2 regions of the Priestia sp. FSL P4-0332 genome follow, and region 1 is predicted to be linked to the other one. Evidence: riboswitches for the same ligand, from Rfam matches in the RefSeq annotation. Region 1 holds a riboswitch; the other holds the start of a gene.
The links. Region 1 has a riboswitch for FMN ahead of MKY06_RS22250 (ECF transporter S component). Riboswitches for the same ligand answer to the same signal wherever they lie in the genome.

Region 1 (8,153 bases):
TGCACCTTGAACATGGCCAATTTCTAAATAATGAACTAAGGCTTTTTCATCAATGATTCCGCCGCGCGCGCAGTTTAATAAAAACACACCCTTCTTTGTTTTGGCTAATGTGTCATGATTGAGCAATCCCTTTGTTTCTTTCGTAAGCGGAGTGTGCACGGTAATTACATCCGCTGCTGCTAGTAATTCATCCAGGGATAATAGTTCTACTCCTAGCTTTTCAGCTCGGGAAGAGGTTAAAAAAGGATCGTAAACGTGAACGCTCATATTGAAGGCTTTTGCGCGTTTGGCAAGTTCTGAGCCAATTCGTCCAAATCCGATAATGCCCAGGTGTTTGCGATTAAGCTCTGTTCCAACAAATGCTGAGCGGTTCCATTCGCGCGCTTTAACTGAAGCATTTCCTTGGGGGATATGACGAAACAAGCTAGCCATCATAGCAAATGTATGTTCCGCCGTTGAAATGGTATTTCCGTTCGGCGCGTTAATAACGACAACCCCTCGTTTGGTTGAGGCTTCAATATCAATATTATCGACTCCTACTCCAGCGCGAGCAACAATTTTTAAATTCGGCATTTTTGTCAGCAAATCCTCTGTAACCGTCGTAGCACTCCGTACTAAAAGCGCATCGTACGTATGCAAATCATTCTCAACTTCTTCAACTTTTTTTCGCGTAAGATTCACATGAGGAGCTTCAAGTAGTGGAGCAAGACCTTCATTGCTAATTGAATCAGCTACTAACACATTATACATGACGTGAACATCTCCCTTGGATTTTACTATCATCAAATATTTGATAATTTACCATGTTTAAAAAATTCTGTCAATTGTATTTTTCAAACTTTACGATTAGTTATCAAATACACAATTATAAACGTAAATTGGAACTATAAATATGTCATAACGCTGTTGGTTATGCACTTATTTCCTTATTTTACATATAAAAGCAGTAATGAAGTTTATAAAAGACATCAATTTAATATGAATTAAAAAACTTCTTTATTTACTTTTAATTCGAGATAACATATAATAAATTCATAATTAAATATTGGTCTATCTTCGGGGCAGGGTGAAATTCCCGACCGGCGGTAAAAAACAAATTGTTTTGAGCCCGCGAGCTTATATGTAATACATACGAGCAGATTTGGTGAAACTCCAAAGCCGACAGTACAGTCTGGATGGGAGAAGGTGGAGGTTCAGCGTTCAAAACCTAATGTGATGAACGTTTATTAAATATGCCTGCCATGTCTCCTCTCAACGAATCATTTGTTGGGAGGTTTTTGCGTGGGGATATAAAGTTGAACCTTTCTTCTTTGAAGAGTGGATCACAAAGAAGGAGAGAGGCAAGATGCAACAAAGTAAGAAAACTCAAAAGCTGGTTGTACTAGGAATGTTAAGTAGTATTGCTTATATTTTAATGATGATTAACTTTCCAATTCCTGGATTACCTCCGTTTTTAACAATTGATTTTAGCGAAATTCCTGCACTCGTAGCAGCACTTGTATTCGGACCGATGGCTGCTGTTATAGTAGAAGGAATAAAAAATTTATTGAATTATTTAATTCAAGGAAGTGCTACAGGGGTTCCAGTTGGTCAAGTGGCGAACTTTGTGGCTGGTTTACTGTTCGTTCTTCCTGTATCATACATGTTCAACCGATTTAAAACGGCTAAAGGCGTAACGATAGGTTTGGTTACGGGTACGGTGGTAATGACGGTACTCATGGCTGTCTTAAATTATTATGTCTTCTTACCAGCGTATACAATCTTCTTACAATCGCCAGAAATGTCTAGTGAACAAGCACGTCAATATATCGTTGCAGGTATTTTGCCGTTTAACTTAATAAAAGGAGCAGCAACAGGGGTTATCTTTGTCTTATTGTTTTCAAAAATGAAGCAATGGATCACGCGTCGCATTGCTGTTTAATTCAATCGCTCTCCCGGGGAGAGCGATTTTTATATATAAAAAAACCTGCAGCATGTACACTACAGGTTTGCTCAATACTTATTCGAATTTATTAGCATCGCCTTCGAATTTTTCATCCGCTACGCGAATTGAATCCGTAGGGCAGCCTTCCATTGCATCCATCATATCATCTTCTAGATCTTCTGGAATTTCTACTACACCTTGGTTATCATCTAATGTTACGAATGCAATACCTTCATCATCATAATCATAAATGTCTGGTGCTGCTGCTCCGCAAGCGCCGCATGCGATGCAAGTATCTTTATCAACAATTGTATATTTTGGCATAACAAGACCTCCTGTAAAGTGTTCGAAAATTTCTCATTATATAATCTCTTCGCGAATCAAGAGTGAAATTTCTCCTTATTCATTGTAAAATGATTTATAAAACTTTTCAATAGAAAAGTCACTGAGAATGCTTATCAAATCAAGGTTTCTTCACTTACCCAAACGTTTTGATACATAAAGGAAAGAGCTAAAAAGCCTTTATCTCACATGCTATTGGTCACTTTTGGTACAATGAATGAGAAAGGAAGTTGACACCTTTGAATTATATTCAAGTTAGCATTTTATTTTGTATAAAACAGTTAAAAGGTGAGCGAACCGCCTATGGTATTTATCATTTATTAACAGGTAAAAAGTCAGCTCAAACGATTCAAGACGGAAAAATTTTTGGAATTTCGTTTCTGTTTCAGTCATTTGTTTACTTAGATAAACGGTCTTTTGAAACCTGCGTTGCATATTTAAAAGAACAGCAGTATATTGAAGAAACTGAAAATCAAAAGTATGTGATGACAGATAAGGGACAAGCACGCCTTGAAGATGAACTGACGGCTCGACCCTTTCATCCAGCTTTAGACGGATGGAAATTCGCAAGCAGTACTCAATTATTTTTAGCAAGAATCACTTTGTTCATTCAGACCTTATCAAACCTACAGTATTTTCAAAAAGGGTTTTTACCCATTTCCAAAAATCCTGAGGTTATTCAATGGGTCAAAACATATATTATGTCTCAAAAGCAAACGCGTCAAGAGTTAGCGGCCGAGCTATTCGAAGAGCTCCGAACGTGCTTGAAAGGTTGTACGGAACGGGACGCGTCTCTTTTTGTTTTGCAACTGACTGGATACCAAAGAGTAGGCTTTACAAAAAATCAGTTAGCATATCAATATGAACTCGATGAGCATTATGTTCATATTCAACTTTTAGGGGTTATTCACCATATCATTGAAAAAGTGAGTAAAAATAATGAAAGCTTTCATGTACTTTCTTCTTTTTTACGTGATCTATATTTAGAATTGCCTTTGACAAGCTCGACGTTAAAAACGTATAGCTGGCTTCAAAAAGGCAAGACGCTTGAAGAAATTGCTTATATAAGGCGTTTAAAAGAAAGTACAATTGAAGATCATATTGCAGAATTAGCTCTGTTTGTTCCATCTTTTTCAATCGATGCATACGTATCGCCTAAGCAGCAGGAAGAAATTGTCTCAGCTTTTGAAGGTTTGCGTACAAATAAATTAAAGGTGATAAAGGAAGAAGTAAAAGACGACGTTACCTATTTTCAGATTCGTCTCGTATTAGCAAAACATTTTACCTGATACTAAAAAAAGTGGTGTTTGATGTGAAGATAGAACAACTTCTACAGAAACAATTTGGCTATAGCCAATTTCGACTAGGACAAAAAGAGATTATTCAAGATATTTTAACGGGTCATAATGTGTTAGCGGTTCTTCCTACAGGAACAGGAAAATCATTGTGCTATCAGCTCCCAGCTTATTTGTTGAACCGACCGGTGCTGATTGTATCTCCTTTAATTTCACTGATGGAAGATCAAGTTCAACAACTAAAGGCAAGCGGAGAAAAGCGAGTTATTGCCTTAAATAGTTTCCTACAACAAGAAGAAAAACAACGAGCGCTAAAAAATTTAGCTTTTTATCGTTTTATTTATGCATCTCCTGAAATTTTGCAAAATGCTGTTGTAGTAGAAGCATTAAAGCAGGCAAAGGTAGGCCTTTTCGTTGTGGACGAGGCGCACTGTATTTCTCAGTGGGGACATGATTTTCGTTTAGATTATCTACAGCTAGGAGATATATGGAAGGAACTTGGCAGTCCGCTATGTCTGGCATTAACGGGAACTGCGACTAGGGAAGTAGTGGAAGATATTAAGCGCTACTTATCGCTTCCTGCTGTCAACGAGCACATCTATTCCATGAATCGAAGTAATATTGCGATGAAAGTTGATTTTGTTGCAAGTATTGAAGAAAAAAAAGAGAAGTTACTGATGTACGTTAGTGAACTGCAAGGTCCGGGAATTATCTATTGTTCCAGCCGATCTTGGACAGAAGCATTAACACAGCTTCTAAAGGAAAATGGGATACAGCGAGTGCAGTATTACCATGGGGGAATGGAACCGAATGAAAGAATGCTTGTTCAACAGCAATTTTTAGAAAATCAGCTTGATATCATTTGCTGCACAAGTGCATTTGGAATGGGGGTTAACAAATCGAATGTTCGCTTTGTTATTCATTTTCATACACCTACGCAGCTAGAAGCATATGTACAGGAAATTGGAAGAAGTGGACGCGATCAGCGAAACAGTATTGCGATCTTGCTTTATGCTGAAGGAGACGATGATTTTGCTCATTCTTTACTTGAAATTGAGCTTCCTTCTTCAGATACCATCTTATACTGCTTGTCGTATTTACGAAACCATGATCAGGCCATTCCTTTAAAACAAGTAGAGTCTCACTTTCTTTATACAGTGGGTGTTCAAGAAACACATTGGCGATTTATTCGTTATTATTTGTACAGAGAAAATGCAGTGGAAAATGAACATGTTGAACCCTGGAAAATTCCTGAATCGCTGCATGAAACGATTGTTACAGCTGTAAATAAACGTCTTCGAAACAAACATGACAAGTATCGTGCGATGAAGGGGTTTATTGAGACAAAAGAATGCCGTCGTCACGTGCTGCTTGGCTATTTCGATGAAACGGGAAAATCAGAGCTTGAGAATTGTTGCGATTGCTGCGGCTTGGATTTAGAAAACTATAAAAAAACAAATGGTGAGCAGGAGCAATGGACATTTCAAGGCTGGGAATTAGAATTAGCTCGTTTGCTTCGTCAAGGAGAGATATAATGGCAAAATCACAGCAAGAGCTTATTTCATCCATGACAGATGCAGAGCTAGTTAAAAATTTATATGTAACACAGCTGCTCATCTGCTTCATTGCTTTAGGCATCGGTTTTTTTACATTCGATTCGTGGAATTTCTTTTTGCAGTTTTTTCAGCTGGATTGGTCTTCTATTTTATTGTACGGGGGAGGGACAGCTCTCTTGGTAGTAGGAGGAGATATACTTCTAATGAAATGCGTACCTGAGCATTTATACGATGACGGAGGGATCAATGAACGTTTATTTGCTAATCGTTCTGTTCCTCATCTGGTTCTTATTTGCCTAATCGTTGCATGTTCAGAAGAAATACTATTTCGAGGGGTTATACAAGTTCAGTTTGGCCTTTTTTGGGCGAGTATCGTATTTGCACTCGTTCACATTCGATATTTAAAAAAGTGGTTTCTTTTTATTTCGGTTGTGTTTTTAAGCTTTTTAATAGGGTTACTTTTTTGGTGGACTGAAAATTTGTATGTCACGATTTTTACTCATTTTCTCATTGATTTTTTATTAGGCCTGCAGATACGAAAATCAAAAGGGGAATCTGCACAGCCAGAAGAACTAATGCAGTAAAGGTTAAGGAAACAGCCATTATTTTCAGTGCTACCCACATAATCTTTTATGTTCCCTCATATGTTGTACTAGCATACGAGGGGGTGGAATGATGGAAAACAAAGTGATAGACTTTGAAAGCGATGAAACACTTCAATATATATTAGCGAGCGTTATTAAAAGAAAAGAGACAGTCAATAAGCTGAAAGCTAAAGAGAAAAAATGGAAGCTTTTGTTTTTAGCCAGTGTAACGGCTGTTATTAGCTACTTTTTTTTCATATTTCAAAGCGGTTTTTTTACGACGTTTAGCGAATTTTTTTCATTTTTGTTAGGCAACATGGGGCATTTGATGTTTCTATTGCTTACCGTCTCACTTTACTTTTATACTGTACAGCTGCGGAAAAAAAGCGAGAAAGCAGAAAAGACTTTTCAAGATTTGCGCTGTGAGATTATTAAAAGAAGCAAAGAGTTATGGGCGACGCCTGAAACATGGGAGCACCGAAAAGAAACGTTCCGCTGGATGCAGTCAACCTATGGAATTAATTTATATCATGAAAACAAATAGAATCGCATGAAAAAGCCTCTTTTTACATAGAAGTTTAGTGAAGGGGGTTTTTTTGTGAGGGATTGGTTTAACTTGCTGGCTGCGTGGTTATGCAGTTATTATATCAGCAGTTTAACGGCTGTAGGCTCAAAAGCTTCGTTAACCTATTTACTTATTCAAATGATTTTACATCCGTTAGATGTGTTTAGTGTTATAATCTTGTTTTTCACGGCTCTTTTTTGTCTGTCGGCGGCAGTTCGTAAAGTGTTTCTGCAAAGTCGGTTGCTTCTAAAAGGCTATAAGGTAAAATGGCATGAATACCTTGTTTCATGTCTATGTGTGATAGGAATTTTATCGTTAAGTGCAATTGCGCTTTATCAAGTAGTAGGTTTGTTAACAATTGCGATAATTTATGCCCTTTCTTCTTTAACAGAAACACACCGGGTATAAAATGAAAAGAAGGAGAATATATGGTTATTCTTTTAATTGTTTTAGCGTTAGGCATAGGCTTGCTGATTTTTATGTTTTCAGAAGCCCATCGTACATATGTCGAAGAAAAAACGATTCATTTATCAAGATTTCCTGAAAATCAGCAGCCTTTGCGCCTGTTTTTTATATCGGATATACATAAGCGAACAGTTTCGTCGAAGCTGTTGGAAAAAATACCGGGCGAAGTAGATTTTGTGATCATAGGCGGTGATTTATTAGAAGGAGGAGTCCCTTTATTGCGGGCTCGTCAAAATATTCAAAAGCTTAAAACGCTAGGACCCGTCTATTTTGTGTGGGGAAATAATGATTACGAAGTAAGTCAAATGCAATTGAAGCAGATGCTTAAAGATGAAGGAGTTATTGCCCTTAAAAACGAGCATGTCTTTGCCATTTCTAAATATGGTACTACATGCCATTTTGCGGGGGTAGATGATTTATCAGAAGGTCAGATAAATCTAAAGAGAGCTGTTTCTTCCATTGAACCTGAACAGCTTACCATTCTTCTAAGCCACAATCCTGATGTTATCTATTATGTAGATGAAGAATCAAAAGTAGATTTAATTTTGAGCGGACATACACACGGGGGACAGATACGCTTATTTAATTTTGGTATGTATGAATTAGGAGGGCTGAAAGAAAAACGAAAGATTCCTCTTTTTGTCAGTAACGGATATGGTACAACCTCATTGCCTCTCCGTTTACAAGCTAGAGCCCAAACGCATTATATCACTTTAAAAAGGAAAGAATAGCCTTGAACAAAATCTTTACATAGCATATACAAATTTTACACACAGGATAACTTATCCTATAATTCAATTAATAGATACAGTTCACGAAGAGTAGTTGGAGGTTACGTATGGCTCACGAAGGGAAGTATAATATTAAAGCCATCTCAAATATGGTCGGAATCCAGCCGGGAACTTTGCGTGCATGGGAACGACGTTATCAAATTTTAAATCCTGTCCGCAACGATTCGGGGCATCGGTTATATACAGAGGAAGATTTGAGGAAATTAAAATGGCTCACGGAAAAAGTGAGCGGAGGTTTTACGATAAGTCAAGCGGTTTCGTTATTAGAAACGGAAAGTAGTACAGTAGGAACGTTTGAAGAAGAAGGAGAAGTAGATTCCCCTCAAAAAATTAGGGATGAGCTGTTAACGATGCTTTTATCTTTTGAAGAAGGAAAAGCACAGGATTTAATTAATCATGCTTTTAGCCTGTATTCGGTAGAAAAAGTGGTTATTGATATTTTGGGTTCTCTACTCGTGACGGTTGGAGATATGTGGGAAAAAGGGCAAATTACAAGTGCTCATGAGCATTATACGACTCAATTATTAAAAACGCGTATCAGCATGATTTTTTATTCGCTGCCTTCAAATGGCTTATTGCCTAAAGCGATTGCTGTATGCGGTCCTAACGAGACACATGAAGTGGGACTCCT
Region 2 (8,153 bases), 3.0 Mb from region 1:
CCTTCTTCTTTATCTTCACGACCCGGTGTTTTTAAGTTAAATTTACGGATTGCAAAGCGGAAACCGAAGTAGTAAATAACTGCTAGAACTAAACCTACTGGAATAACTAGCCACCATGCTGTACGGTTTTGCATAACTCCAAATAGAACGTAATCGATAACCCCACCTGAGAACGTCATACCGATTTTAACATTTAATAATTGCATAACCATAAATGATAAACCAGCAAATACTGCGTGAATTGCAAATAGTACTGGTGCTACGAATAAGAACGAGAACTCAAGCGGCTCTGTAATACCCGTTAAGAAAGATGTTAAAGCAGCTGAACCCATGATACCAGCTACATATTTTTTGTTTTCAGGACGAGCTTCGTGATAAATCGCAAGAGCTGCTGCTGGCAATCCGAACATCATGAACGGGAATTTACCAACTTGGAATGTTCCTGCTGTTAAAGGCACGCCATCTGCTAATTGAGCAAAGAAAATCTTTTGGTCACCGTGAATATGTTGACCTGCTTTATTAACGTAATCACCAAACTCAAACCAGAACGGAGAGTAGAATATGTGATGAAGTCCAAATGGAATTAATGAACGTTCAATCAATCCAAATACAAAAGCTGATAAAGTTGGGTTTGCATCAATCATGTTAGTAGAGAAAGCATTTAATCCGCTTTGAATTGGCGGCCAAATGAAAATCATAATAACACCTAAAACAATTGAAAATACCCCAGTAATGATTGGTACAAATCGTTTTCCTGCAAAGAACCCTAAATAAGATGGTAATTCAATATTGAAATAACGATTATACATGGATGAAGCTAAAATACCTACTATGATACCCCCGAATACACCTGTAGCTAACGTAGGAATTCCTAAGATGCTAGTGTAAGCTGGATTGGCACCCATTTTGTCAGGATCTAGTTGTCCTGTAGCAACTAAGATTGTGCTCATCGTTTTGTTCATAATTAAGTAGCCTACAATTGCAGCAATACCTGCTACACCGTCACCACCAGCTAAACCAACGGCAACACCAACGGCAAACAATAGCGATAAGTTGTCAAATACAATTTGACCCGCTTGCGACAAAACATTTGAAACCAATTGAACCCAGTCTGCACCAAGTGCCGGTACTGCATCCAACAATGTAGGGTTTTGAAGCGCTGTCCCTACTCCAAGTAAAATCCCTGCTGCCGGTAAAATCGCAACCGGCAACATAAGCGCTTTTCCGACTTTTTGTAATACTCCAAAAAGTTTTTTAAACATGGCGCTTACCTCCTTTTATATATTTAGTGTGCAACAAGCTATTTATTTGATACGTGAATCATTAACGCGCTTTCATAAAACGCTTTCTTTAACTAGAAAACTCATTACATCTCCTGGTGTCCTGAAGCCTAAGCTTTAAATGATTGCGCTTTCTTATAACAAAAAAGGCATGAGGAAAAAGAAACGATAAATGGATACACTCATCCAATTACACATCGCTTCATTTCTCACTCATGCCTGATCGTATCAGTAACACGTATTGAAATGATTTTATAAATCCGTTTTTGTTATAAGTCGCTGCAGATGCATCGTTAAGTAAACTGCTTCTGCTTCATATACAGGTAAATGTAAGGCTTGCTGCATTACTTTTATCACTTTCCAAGACACATTGTAACACAGGGGATATTCTTCTTTCAATAGCAAAGCAATTTTTTTTGGCTCTTCTATTTTTTCTCCTGTTTTTACTCGATCAATAGCAAAATGCAAATGACGAATCAATCTCATATAGTGCACAGATTCTTTGTCTACCTGCAGATGAAGCGATTCTTCAATCACATTAATAATCGTTTGAATAAGCTGCGAGTCTTGATTCACTTCCAGCAGGTTTTTTTCAGTCAGCGCACTGTGGATATGAAGCGCAATAAAACCAATCTCTCCTACTGGAAGCTGCACGCCTATTTTGCGACTAATAATTTCTACCACTTCAGATGCGATCGTATATTCCTCTGGATATAAAGCTTTTGTTTCAAGTAAAAATGGATTTTTAAGCCCCATTCCCTGCTGAAAACGTTTTATCGCAAACGCGATATGATCCGTCAATGAAATGTGTATATGCTCATTCAAAGGAATGTTAACACGCTTTTGAATGTGCGTTACAATATCATTCATCATTTCAATCACGTCTTCATCTACCTGAGCTAAAAGCTGCTTGTACTGTTCTTGCTCTTCTTCACTCTTTAACAAAAACATTTTCTCCACGGCTTTTGCATCGATTTCATCGCCTTTTTTCTTATTGAACCCTATTCCTTTCCCAATTAGCACAACTTCATCATAGGTAAGGTGTTTAGCAATTAATACATTATTATTAAGTACCTTTTCTACAAAAAAGGACTCTTTCACGAATCCTTCACTCCCCTGTTTCGGCTTTCTATTATTTGCTTTCCTATCTTACAAATAATACGCATAACCGTCAATTCATTTTTCTTTGTTTCAAATATTATTGAACTAAACTATTTGAGTTACGTATTATCTTAGTAGTTCTTCGCTGGAAACGCAACGTCTTTTTTGCTCGTCCCATAACAATTTTTCATAATAAAGTTTTGAAGCATAACGCTCAGAATGAATGCACCCGCTTGTAAAAGCGTAAAAAGAACAAGTGAAGTGGTAATAGATACCAGCAAAATCCCATAGTGAATCAGCAAAATATCTACTATACGCAGCCCCGCTATAATCATTCCAGCTCCAACAAAAAATTCTTTGGCTACACTCCAAACGAGGAGAATCGTAACAATACAAACGTAAATCATCGTGGCATTTACGGAATCATGAGTAGCCGACGCAAACCATCCCGTATAAAACCAATTATTATGAAAATATGCTAACAGCATAAACATAATAGTAGAAGTAATGGCGAGCATCCCGAGAAAAAATGTAGCGTAATGCACAAATGTCATATACCGTTCTGTTAGCCATACATACCAAATCTTTGAAATGCTAAAGCCTATGGTCATTAAAACGCCTGTATAAATTGTTTTCCACCAGTGATGTGTATAAATATCCCAGTGTAAAAATAATTCTTCAATCCCCATAAATATAGCTGAAATGAATAAAATATAGCGGAATTTTAATTGATAAGCAGCTACCACCATAGCCATGATTGGAAAAGCAAACGCTTGAGAAGTTAAGGAACCAAACAAATTATCAAAATATTCATTGGTCATAAAATCAGGATCGTAATCGTAACTTTCAAACAACACGAATACAACATACTCTAGTACATAAGCCATTCCAATGATAAAAAAAAGCAAAACGACTAGCTTTTTATCTTTTTTACGTATGAATACTGTAAGCAAAACGGCTGTGCTGATAATAATCAATGCAAAAAAAGCAGTATAATGAGGCATAGACGTCTCCCTTTTACGACCTAATTATTACTTAGAGTAAGACGTTTTAGCCAAATTATACATAGCTAGCTTCTATTCAAAAGAGCTTGAGACATAACTACATCAATCCAATCTAAAGGCGAACAAACGGGATACATGAGATAGTTTGGATCGCTTTCTACACTGCAGTTGATTTCCGTGCAAGACTTCGCTTTCCACGGGCGGCCGCTGAGCCTCCTCGTCGCTTCCGCTTCTGCGGGGTCACACTTCTTCCGCTTTTCCCGCAGAAGTCTTTGCCTTACCCTTTAGTTAGAAGCCACTACATACCCGAAACCTACGTTCACCATGCCAATGAAAAAAATCCGAACGATTCATCGTTCGGATCTTCTTTCAACTAACATACTTTTGTTTCAGCCTCTTTTAACTCTTCAGCTTATAAAAACTGGAATGGTATCTATTATCCTTCAATCATTTTTGAAAGGTTAGCCATTTCGATAGCTGATGCTGCAGCTTCCCATCCTTTATTTCCTGCTTTTGTTCCTGCACGTTCAATTGCTTGCTCAATTGTTTCAGTTGTTAATACACCAAAGATAATTGGCACGCCTGTTTGTAAGCTTTGAGATGCAACGCCTTTTGCTACTTCATTACATACAAAATCAAAGTGTGGAGTAGCTCCTCGAATAACGGTTCCTAGCGTAATCACTGCATCATATTTTTTAGATTCAGCTAATTTTTTGGCGATTAATGGGATTTCATAAGCGCCCGGTACCCAAGCCACGTCTACGTCTTCATCAGCTACGCCGTGACGTTTGAGCGCATCTTCTGCTCCACTAAGTAAACGGCCTGTAATAAATTCATTAAAACGCCCTACCACGATTCCGATTTTTAATCCTGTGCCTACTAAATTTCCTTCATATAAATGATTCATCTTTTGTTCCTCCTGCTAGTATTAATATATAGTTATTTACATTTCTTTTCATGAATTAGCTTCATTTGTTATAACGAAAAAAAGTGTAAAATTATAAATGTAATAAATGACCTAATTTTTTAGCTTTTGTATCTAAGTATTTTTTATTGGCATCCACTGCCGGCATTTGAAGAGGCACTCGCTCGATCACTTCAAGGTCGTAGCCTTTTAGCCCAGTAATTTTACGAGGGTTATTCGTTAAAAGCTTCATTTGTTTGACTCCAAGGTCTTTTAAGATTTGAGCACCGATTCCATACTCTCGCAGATCCGCCGCAAACCCGAGTTTTTCATTCGCTTCTACGGTATCGTATCCTTCTTCCTGCAGCTTATATGCTCTTAGCTTATTTAGTAAGCCAATACCTCTGCCCTCTTGACGCATATACAGCAGAATGCCGCGTCCTTCTTCTTCAATTTGCGTAAGAGCTGCGTGAAGCTGAGGACCGCAGTCGCAGCGTTCAGAACCAAACACATCTCCAGTCAAACACTCAGAGTGAACGCGAACGAGAACGGGGCTATTATGATCAATATCACCTTTGATAAGAGCCACATGTTCTTTATTATCAAGTTTATTTGTATATCCTACAGCTTTAAACTCACCAAATGCCGTAGGTAAGCTCACTTCTACTTCACGGCTAATAAGCTGGTCATGTTTGCGGCGGTAGGCAATCAAATCTTTTATTGTAATCATTTTTAAATCAAATTGCTCTGCAATTTTTGTTAAATCCGGTACACGTGCCATTGTTCCATCTTCATTCATAATTTCACAAATAACACCCGCAGGCTTTCCTCCTGCTAATACTGCTAAATCAACAGCAGCCTCTGTATGACCTGCACGCTGCAGAACGCCCCCGTCTTTTGCAATCAATGGGAAAATATGTCCTGGGCGTTGAAAATCACTTGCTACCGTCGCTTCATTTACAAGAGCCATAACCGTAGCAGAGCGTTCGTATGCACTGATACCTGTTGTACTTGAAATATGATCAATACTTACTGTAAATGCTGTTCCATGTACATCCGTATTGTTCGCTACCATCGGGTGAAGATTCAATTTATGCGCAATTTCTTCATTAACAGGTGTACAAATTAATCCTCTTCCATGAGTAGCCATAAAGTTAATAACCTCAGGCGTCGTTTTTTCGGCTAATGCAATAAAATCTCCTTCGTTTTCTCGATCTTCATCATCGCATACAATAACCACTTTTCCCTTTTTTAACTCTTCAATGGCTTCTTCTACTTTATGAAACATCTCTTTCACCTCACTGTTAATTTGTAAAACCATGCTGCTGCAATAAATCCTTCATGTTACCTGAACGATTCGAGGCGCCAGGGGTTGACTTATTTGTCATCATCTGATGCATATATTTAGCTAACATATCGCATTCAATATTCACCTTGTCTCCTCGCTGTTTGTCTCCAACGACTGTGTGAAGCACCGTATGAGGAATAAGAGAAATAGTAAATGATTGGTTGCTGACATCAAAAATAGTAAGACTTGTTCCGTCTACGGAAACAGACCCTTTTAACATCATAAATTCACGAAGTTCGGGATCGACTTGAATTTCATAATAAAAGGCATTTCCTTTACGTGTTTTGCTTACAATGGTTCCAATTCCATCAACGTGTCCGCTAACGAAATGCCCTCCAAACCGGCCATTTGCAGCCATCGCCCGCTCTAAGTTAACACGTGATCCAACGGTTAGAAGCTGAAGGGTACTTGCTTTAATCGTCTCCGGCATGACATCGACCGTAAATTCATTTTGAGAGTAAGCCGTTACGGTTAAACAAACGCCGTTAACTGAAATACTGTCCCCTAAGTTCACATCTTCTAACACGGTCTTCGCATCAATCGTAAGAACAATTGCTTCTGTGGCCTTTTGAATACGTTTTATTTTTCCAATCTCTTCAATGATACCTGTGAACATTTTCTTCACCTGCTTTGGCGCTATTCCAACTTCTTATACCGTTTTGAAATAGCAGCTGCTTTTTTTTCATATTTATCTTTCCCCCAACCACTGAAAATAAAAAAGCCCCTTGAACAAATGTCCAAGGGGTCGGCTGAGCTGAATCAGTTTTATCTATGCAAAATTCCGCTAATTGTATACGAAATAAACAGTTATATTTTGTGTACAAAAACAAGGGTAGCTTTAAAAAAGGCAAACGTGTCCCTTATTAATTCAACACAAAAAAACAACTGTGCTTCCTGATCCTTCTCCCATCCAGACTTTTACTGTCGGCTCTAGATTTTAACTAGATCCACCGCTAACATACATCGTATGAAAACGGGTCACGGGCTTAAAAGCATACGCTTTATCACCGCCGGTTGGGACTTACACCCGACCCCGAAGGATAATATATTCGACTGCTATAGTCTTATTTGTTTTACATTATAGCAAAGTAAAATCGACTTGTCACATCATTTAACTTCGTTTTTTCACATCTATTCTTTAAAATCCAGCTTTTAGCTTATTTTTTCTTTTTTAATACATAGCATCCATACAAAAGCTAGTCCAATATAGCCAAATATCGGATACAAAAACTCAAGAAGCTGGGCATATCCGAATTGCCCAATAATAAAGCAGGCCAAGATAATAAACGCAAAAGCTTGTTTGTCATTCAGGGGAAGAAATGACTGAAGCTGCTTAGCGATTCCAAATACATTTCCAATCAATGTAGTAAAAATCTCGCCTAACACAACTACCGTAAATAAAACATTCACCCACGCTGAGATATTTTTAACAACGGCACTCATCGGAATATCAAGTTGAAATGAATAAGGCAAATTGGAAAGGGCAAGATGAGTAGAAACAAGCATAAACGTAAGTACACACCCTCCTATTACGGCCCCTTTTTTAATCACGCTCCTATCCTTCACGGAGCTTCCTAATGGAACCAAAACGGCCTGAGCCAAAGCTAGATTTAGGGAAATATATAAAAAGGGACTAACCGCCCACTTCCACTGCGTGACGAGCGTTAAATCCGGCTTCGTTTGAATCAGTGAGAAATAGCTGATATTTGGCACAAAGATGATAAAAGCAAATGAAAGCATCATCGGCACAACAAGAGAATTAACCATTAAAATACCGTTAATTCCTTTTGCGATAAATATATAAGTTAAAACAATTGTAAAAATCATCCCAACAGGAGGCCACAGTCCAAACTGTTCTTTTCCTATTGCCCCCGTACTCGCTAGCATGACTGAAGTTACTCCAAATAAAATGACAATCATTACACCGTTTACCGCTTTTCCAAGCACATCACCAAATAAATATGTATTAAGCTGCTGATAAGAAGAAGCCCCAATTGCGTGCGAAAGCAGCATCATTTTTGAACCTAGCCAAATAAAAAACAAGCCGCTGACCAAAATTCCGACCATTCCAAGTTCCCCGTACTGTGTAAAAAATTGAACGATTTCCTTGCCTGTTGCAAAACCGGCTCCTACAACGGTGCCTACATACGTAGCAGCAACCTGCAGCGTGAGTTTCCACCTTTTCATGCCCATCACCCTTCTACCCTTCATAGTTCACTATATGTAGAAACGATTAAAAAAAGACGAGCCTTTTTACGTGTAAATCTACGCATATCCCAGCGCTTGTGCCTTTTCGTTTATTTTTTATTTTTCATTTTCTTTTTGTATTTCTCACAAAAAACTCCTTAACCCCTAACATAACAGTCATTTTTAAACAAAATATACGGATATTTTCCCTTTAGCTTTTAAATTTCCCTCAATATTTGCTGGAAATTCACAATTTACTGTTGTATAATTTCTAAAAATCAGATAAATTATTAAATAAGTATTCTTTCTATTTAAAAAAATATGTTTCA

Region 2: linked by a shared signal. The riboswitch ahead of ribE (riboflavin synthase) and the one ahead of MKY06_RS22250 (ECF transporter S component) in region 1 are both predicted to bind FMN.

The regions. Positions count from the first base shown of each region.
Region 1 covers NZ_JBBOUA010000001.1:4,239,779-4,247,931, reverse strand. Annotated here, with positions in the region: gene serA (phosphoglycerate dehydrogenase) at 1-750, opposite strand, end outside; FMN riboswitch at 1,049-1,191, shown strand; gene MKY06_RS22250 (ECF transporter S component) at 1,346-1,921, shown strand; gene MKY06_RS22245 (ferredoxin) at 2,000-2,248, opposite strand; gene MKY06_RS22240 (helix-turn-helix domain-containing protein) at 2,506-3,555, shown strand; gene MKY06_RS22235 (RecQ family ATP-dependent DNA helicase) at 3,579-5,096, shown strand; gene MKY06_RS22230 (CPBP family intramembrane glutamic endopeptidase) at 5,096-5,701, shown strand; gene MKY06_RS22225 (DUF2663 family protein) at 5,793-6,245, shown strand; gene MKY06_RS22220 (hypothetical protein) at 6,300-6,674, shown strand; gene MKY06_RS22215 (metallophosphoesterase) at 6,695-7,462, shown strand; gene MKY06_RS22210 (MerR family transcriptional regulator) at 7,570-8,153, shown strand, end outside.
Region 2 covers NZ_JBBOUA010000001.1:1,285,067-1,293,219, reverse strand. Annotated here, with positions in the region: gene ptsG (glucose-specific PTS transporter subunit IIBC) at 1-1,262, opposite strand, end outside; gene glcT (glucose PTS transporter transcription antiterminator GlcT) at 1,533-2,381, opposite strand; gene MKY06_RS06550 (hypothetical protein) at 2,513-3,385, opposite strand; gene ribH (6,7-dimethyl-8-ribityllumazine synthase) at 3,822-4,292, opposite strand; gene MKY06_RS06540 (bifunctional 3,4-dihydroxy-2-butanone-4-phosphate synthase/GTP cyclohydrolase II) at 4,384-5,577, opposite strand; gene ribE (riboflavin synthase) at 5,594-6,253, opposite strand; FMN riboswitch at 6,532-6,682, opposite strand; gene MKY06_RS06530 (YkvI family membrane protein) at 6,790-7,824, opposite strand.